DNA from 2 places in the Comamonas sp. lk genome. Region 2 is predicted to be linked to the other one. Evidence: riboswitches for the same ligand, from Rfam matches in the RefSeq annotation. Region 2 holds a riboswitch; the other holds the start of a gene.
What was found. Region 2 has a riboswitch for glycine ahead of EAO39_RS10425 (trimeric intracellular cation channel family protein). Riboswitches for the same ligand answer to the same signal wherever they lie in the genome.
Positions count from the first base shown of each region.

Region 1: another riboswitch for glycine. It lies ahead of gcvT (glycine cleavage system aminomethyltransferase GcvT); the one in region 2 lies ahead of EAO39_RS10425 (trimeric intracellular cation channel family protein).

Region 1 is NZ_UOOB01000001.1:2,936,791-2,940,186, reverse strand. Features, by position in the region: gene gcvP (aminomethyl-transferring glycine dehydrogenase) at 1-316, opposite strand, end outside; gene gcvH (glycine cleavage system protein GcvH) at 407-781, opposite strand; gene gcvT (glycine cleavage system aminomethyltransferase GcvT) at 912-2,045, opposite strand; glycine riboswitch at 2,126-2,230, opposite strand; glycine riboswitch at 2,256-2,371, opposite strand; gene EAO39_RS13350 (Lrp/AsnC family transcriptional regulator) at 2,803-3,258, shown strand; gene EAO39_RS13345 (amino acid permease) at 3,353-3,396, opposite strand, start outside.
Region 2 is NZ_UOOB01000001.1:2,266,031-2,269,426, reverse strand. Features, by position in the region: gene EAO39_RS10440 (ATP-binding protein) at 1-405, shown strand, start outside; gene EAO39_RS10435 (response regulator) at 402-989, shown strand; gene EAO39_RS10430 (heme-binding protein) at 1,099-1,590, shown strand; glycine riboswitch at 1,678-1,782, shown strand; glycine riboswitch at 1,810-1,923, shown strand; gene EAO39_RS10425 (trimeric intracellular cation channel family protein) at 1,977-2,642, shown strand; gene mnmC (FAD-dependent 5-carboxymethylaminomethyl-2-thiouridine(34) oxidoreductase MnmC) at 2,661-3,396, shown strand, end outside.

The sequences.
Region 1 (3,396 bases), 670 kb from region 2:
GGATGACGCCCGGCGTATGCGTGCCGTAGTAGCCCTGGCCGATAAAGCTTTTGAGCACCTGGTTCTTGCCGGCGATGGCCTTGAGCTCGGCCAGCGCTGCGGCTTCGGTGACGGGATCCGGCAAATCCATGGGTTTGGCGCGCGCAATCGAACGCGGCACGATGGAGTTGATCAGCGCGGCGCGCGAGGCCTCGCCAATCACGGAAAGCATCAGCGCTTCATCCGCGGCATCTATGCCTATGTGGCGGGGAATGAATTCACCGGGATTTTCCAGCGCTTCAAGGCTGGCAACGGGAGCGGGGGGCGACATCAGCATGGGAGGGACCTGTTCTCAAATACTGTGACTGACTGGGGGCGCAGGCAGAAAGAAAAACGGCCTTCGCAAACGCGAAGGCCGTGGAAAAAATCAATTGCTGGCAGCGAAGTCGTTATAGGCCGTCTCTTCCATCAGGCCTTCGAGTTCGCTGACATCGCTCATCTTGACCTTGAAGAACCAGCCGCTGTTCAGAGGGTCGCTGTTGGCCAGGGCAGGGTCGTCGCGCAGAGCTTCGTTGACTTCCACGATTTCGCCGGTCACGGGCATGTAGACATCGGCAGCGGCCTTGACGGATTCGACCACGCCAGCCACATCGCCGGCCTTGAAGGTGGAGCCCACGGCGGGCAGGTCGACAAACACCACATCGCCCAGCGCATCCTGTGCGTGGACGGTGATGCCGACGATGGCTGCATTGGTGTCAGCCGTGTTGATCCATTCGTGTTCTTTGGAATATTTGATGCTCATGGAAAGCTCCAGATGGTGAATTCAGGGAAATCTGTGTTTTGAGAAAGGTCCAGCGCGCACTTTAGCGGCGTTCTGAGCACCGCCGGATGAATTGGCCTGCTCAAACAAGAGGCCGGGCCACGGCAGCGGTTCAGCCTCGGTAATAGTTCGTGGGCACAAACGGCGTGGCCGTGACCTTCATGGGCACGGGCTTGCCGCGCACCATGGCGAAGATCTCGGTACCCAGCGCCGCATAGTCGGGCTGCACATAGGCCAGCGCCACGGGCTGGTTGAGCGTGGGGCTGAGCAGGCCGCTGGTGATATGGCCTATATGCTGGCCGTCCATGTTCTCCAGCACCGCAGGCTCGCGCACGGGAATGCGCTCCAAGGCCACCAGGCCTACGCGCTTGCGCTGGAGCTGCTGCGGATTTTGTAGCTGTTCCAGCACGATGGATGCACCGGGAAAACCGCCTTCACGCGCACCGCCGTTGCGGCGCACTTTCTGTATGGCCCAGTTCAGCGCCGCTTCCACCGGCGTGGTGGTCGTGTCTATATCGTTGCCGTAGAGACAAAGACCGGCTTCCAGTCGCAGCGAGTTGCGTGCGCCCAGACCGATGGGGGCGATTTCGGACTGGGCCAGCAGTGCTTGGGCCAGGGCTTGGGCACCGTCTGCGGGCACGGAGATTTCAAAACCGTCCTCGCCGGTGTAGCCGCTACGCGTGATGTAGAGCGCATGGCCTTGCCAGTCAAAATGGCCGCCGGTCATGAAGACCAGCTGGCTCACGCCGGGGATCAGGCGCGCCAGCACCGTGACCGCTTTCGGGCCTTGCAGGGCCAGCAAAGCCTGATCGGGCAGGGGAATCACTTCGCAGCGCTGGCCTATGCGCTCCTGGATATGGGCGATATCGGCCTGTTTGCAGGCACCGTTGACGATGACGAATAAGTCGTCGCCGCGGTTGACGAACATCAGATCGTCCAGAATGCCGCCTTGGTCATTGAGCAGCAGGCCGTAGCGCTGTTTGTGCACGCCGAGGTCTTGCACGTCCACGGGCATCAGCGTTTCCAGGGCGGCGGCAGCGTCGGCACCGCGCAGCAGCAGCTGGCCCATATGGGAGACGTCAAACAGGCCGGCGGCCTTGCGGGTGTGCAGATGCTCGGCCATCAGCCCCTGGGGGTACTGCACGGGCATGGAATAGCCGGCAAATGGCACCATGCGGGCGCCCAGCTGCTGGTGCAGGGCGAACAAAGGGGTGTGGCGCAGAGGTTGGTTGTCGGCGGCAGTCAAGGGGCAAGCTCCGGTGGTGAAACCAAATGAGTTGCCATGCCCGGCAAATGCAATAGATATCGCATTGCCTGGCGTGGCGGTCTTGCCCTGCTGTCCGCTTTACCTGAGAGATTCACTGCACGCGGGTGCAGCTTGCTCCTTCGGTGGGTGCTGCAAGCGCAGCACCTCTCTCCAGCAAGGAACGCTGTGGACTGAGCTTTGCTCGCCCGTCAGCGCTTGTCAGTCCTTTTGCCTGAGCGTTCGGGTGCTGCATAAAGGCAGAGCCTGCGCCTTCGGCGGTGCGTTGCGGGTCAAACCCCGTAGGCACTCTCTCCTGACAGCAGGCATTCTAGCCGCCAGTTATTGCGTCGCAACATGGGGTTTATGCGGGTTTGTACGAGGTCTGCGCATGCCGATCCGGCGGCGTTGGCTGTGAGAGATGCGCATAAAAACCGCTTGCACTCCAATCAGTAAAAGCGCAGACAGATATCAATTGCATAGTCCTTTCTCACTCTGTGGCACTGCCCAGAATGCGACAGGCCGCGCCACTGCGGATAAGTGGCGCGGCCTGGAACGGGTTCCGGTGGCGGATCAGACAATCTGGCGCTGACGGTAAACAGCGGGATCACTTGAATGGTTTTACTGCGTTGGTGAACGTGCTTCCATGGACTCAACTATGCATGTTGCAGTGCAGAAAATGCTGCTTTGTTTTCTGCAGATATCGCTTTGCTACAGAAAATTTTGCTGCCAATGCTTAAAAAGCGATAAATTCAAGGCCATGGACACTTTGGATAAAAAGATTCTTGCTGCTTTGCAAGCCAATGCGCGGGCCAGTCTGCAGGAAATCGGCGCTGCCGTGGGCTTGAGCGCCTCTCCATGCTGGGCGCGCATCAAGAAAATGGAGGAAGCCGGCGTGATCGAGGGCTATACCGTGCGCCTCAATCCCCAGGCGCTGGGCCTGGCCGATTCGGTGCTGGTGATGGTGACGCTGGACAGTCACTCCGACAACACGCTGGAGAAATTCGGCGAGGTGCTGGCCACCATTCCCGAAGTGGTGGAGGCGCATCTGGTCTCGGGCGAATACGACTATCTGCTGCGCATTGTCGTCAAGGACACGCGTGACTATGAGCGTTTGCTGCGCGAGAAGCTCTACAAGATCAAGGGCATACGCCACAGTCAGTCCAGCTTTGTGCTGCGCACGCTGAAGCGGGCCGATTTACCGCTGGGCATCTGAATTAAAGACCGAGACAACTGGAGCCGCAGAGAGTTTGAAATGAAAAAAGGCAGCGCCGTTGCCGGTGCTGCCTTGTTGCATGATTGGGGCTGAATTAGCGCAGACCCTGCACGTCCATGTCTTTGTACTTCACGATGC
Region 2 (3,396 bases):
GCAGATTGCAGCGTTTGGGCCGACCCCGTGGCACTGGAGCAGGTGCTGCACAATCTGGTGCGCAATGCGCTGGAAGCGCTGTCGCAGAGCTCGGTGGCTGAGCCGGCCATACAGATAGCGCAGCAAGCCGACGGCCGACAAGCCAGTCTCACGGTGCGGGACAACGGCCCCGGCATAGACGCCGCCACGGCCCAGCGCATTTTCGACCCTTTCTTCACCACCAAGAGCGGCGGCATGGGCCTGGGCCTGCCGCTGTGCGCCACGCTGATGGAACGCATGGGCGGCCAGCTGCAATATCTGCCGCCCGCCAGCGCCAGCCCAAGCACCGCCTGGCCAGGTGCCTGCTTTGTGCTGACCCTGCCCCTGGCGACCACGGGCGCCGCCCCGGAAAACCCCATCCCATGATTTACCTGATAGACGACGACGCCTCGGTGCGCGAGGCCTTGCATCTGCTGCTACAGACCTATGACCTGAGCGTGAGCTGCTTTGCCTCTCCTGCCGAATGCCTGGCCCATCTGGACCGCAGCCAGCCCGGCGTGCTGATCATGGATTTGCGCATGCCGCTGATGTCCGGCCTGCAGCTGTATGAGCAGCTGCGTGCGCAAGGCGTGGACTGGCCGGCCATCGTCATCACCGGCCATGGCGATCTGCACTCCTGCCGCCGGGCCTTCAAGGCCGGCGTCACCGACTTTCTGACCAAACCCATAGAGGAGCAGACCCTGCTGGAGGCCATCAGGACTGCCCAGGCCACGCTAGCCCGGCAGGCCGAGCGCAACGAGGCCCGCCACCATCTGCAGGTGCTGACCGAGCGCGAACGCGAGGTGCTGGAGCTGATCACCAAGGGCCTGGGCAGCAAGGAGATCGCGGCCGCGCTGGATATCTCCGTGCGCACCGTGGACACCCACCGTGCCAAGCTGGCCGAAAAGCTGGGCACGGGCTCCGTGGCCGAGCAGACCCGGCTGCTGCTGTCTGCCGCTGCCCGCAGCTGAGGCCCACCCTCGGTAAAACTACCGAGAGCCGTCCGTTGGCTTGCGAATAGGCGCCAAGCGCCCGTGTTCCTACAGTTCAGTCATTGCTTTCACCCCCTGGAGCCCTGACATGAATCGCCTGAGCACTTTTGCCCTCCTCGCCCTGAGCACCCTGGCCTGCGGCGCCGCCTCTGCCGCTACGGTCAGCACCCGCTCGATTGCCTCGGCAACCGCCGCCCAACTGGCCCAGCAAACCGTTGCCGCCTGCAGCGCCGACGGCCATAACGTGACCGCTGCCGTGGTGGACCGCGCCGGCGTGCTGCTGGCACTGTCCCGCGCCGATGGCGCCGGCGCCCACACGCCCAAAGCCGCCACCGCCAAGGCTTTCACCTCGGCATCGTCGCGCAACCCGACCAGCGGCATGGCCAAGACGATTCAATCCAACCCCGATGCCGCCGGTCTGGCGCAAATCCCCGGCTTTCTGGTGCTGGCCGGCGGCGTGCCCATCAAGGCGGGCAATGAGGTCATTGGCGCCATCGGCGTGGCCGGTGCGCCCGGCGGCCACCTGGACGAGGCCTGCGCACAAAAAGCCCTGGCGGCCTTGAAAGATCAGCTGCAATAAGCCGCTGCGGCCCGTCTGCCCCATAAGCCAAGGCTCCAGGCCTTGGCTTTTTTGCGTGAAGTCCCCCTTCCAACTGGCTAGAATCACGGCTTTCCTGCGGGAGAGCGAGGCAGGCGCCAAACATGGCCCCATGCCTCCGCCGAAGGCGCAAACTCCCATAATCGCTCAGGCACCCCGTACCGCAGGACAGGACAGTGCAGCCGATAGATCGGCCGCACGAATTCGCCAACTGGAGAGCAGCCCGCAGCCCTTTGCTGCAGGCTCACCGAAGGGGCAAGTGCACGGCCAGGCTGGCGCACGCAACTCTCAGGTACAAAGGACAGCGGGAGAGGCACGCCTGACATTTCGCTATGGCGAATGACTGGCTTAACCCAATCAGGGCTGTCATGCTTCCCTCCGTTTCCTTGCTGGACTCCTTCCAGGCCAGCAATATCACCGTCATGCTGGTGATCTATCTGGTGGCCATCGCGGCCGAAGCCATGTCCGGCGCACTGGCTGCGGGCCGGCGCAATATGGACATTTTTGGCGTGGTCGTCATCGCCTTTGTCACCGCCCTGGGTGGCGGCACCATACGCGACATGGTGCTGGGCCACTACCCCATAGGCTGGACGCAACACCCCGAATATGTGTATCTGGTCATCAGCTTCGGCCTGCTGACCACGCTCATCGCCCGACATATGCACCGCTTGAAGCAGGTGTTTTTGCTGCTGGACGCCATGGGTTTGATCGCTTTCTCGCTGATTGGCTCCAACACCGCGCTGGAGTTGGGCTACCCCACCATCGTCGTCATCATGGCCGGCATGATCACCGGTATCAGCGGCGGCATTTTGCGCGACGTGCTCTGCAACCAGGTGCCCGTGGTCTTCCGCCGCGAGCTGTATGCCAGCGTCTCCCTGGCCGTGTGCCTGATGTTCCTGGGTCTGCGCGCTCTGGATGTCAGCCCCAATATCAGCACCATCGTGTGCTTTGCCGGTGGCCTGGCGTTTCGCCTGGCCGCCATACGCTTCAAATGGCGTCTGCCGGTGTTCTCCTATCAGCAGCGCTGGGAATAAGAGAGTCAAGACCCTGCAATGTCTGTCGAGAGCCTACCCCTGCCCCCATCTGAAAAACCCGGTGAGAGTCTGGAGCCGCCCCTCAATGGGGAATCCATCACATGGCTTGCCGATGGCACGCCCTATAGCCCCCGCTTCGGTGACCGGTACCGCAGCGAACTGGGCGGTCTGGATCAGGCTCGTCAGGGTTTCCTGGGCGGCTGCGGTCTTCCCGAGGCCTGGGCCCACGCCTCGCAATGGCGAATCCTGGAGATTGGCTTTGGCTTTGGACTGAATTTTCTCGTCACCTGGGCTGCCTGGAAGGCAGACCCCCTGCGCCCGCGCGTGCTGCACTTTGCCTCGATCGAGGCCTATCCCGTGTCTGCCGACGATCTGTTGCGCGGCCTGCCTGATGACCCGCAGCTGCAGCTCTTGGCCGAGCAGTTGCAGGCCCAGTGGTGGGGCTTGCTGCCCGGCGTGCACCGGCTGTCTTTTGACAACGGACAGGTGCTGCTCACCCTTTATGTGGGAGATGCCCAGACCGTGTTGCGCAAGCAGCAGCTGACGGTGGACAGCGTCTACCTTGATGGTTTTTCTCCCAAACTCAATCCCGAGCTGTGGAGCCCCGAAGCCATGAAGAACGTGGCACGCCACTGCCGGCGTGGCACCGCTGTGGCAAGCTGGTGCATTGCAGGCAGCGTGCGCGAAGGTCTCGCCCAGCAGGGGTTTGAGGTACGCAAGGTTCCCGGCATTCCGCCCAAGCGCCACAACCTGC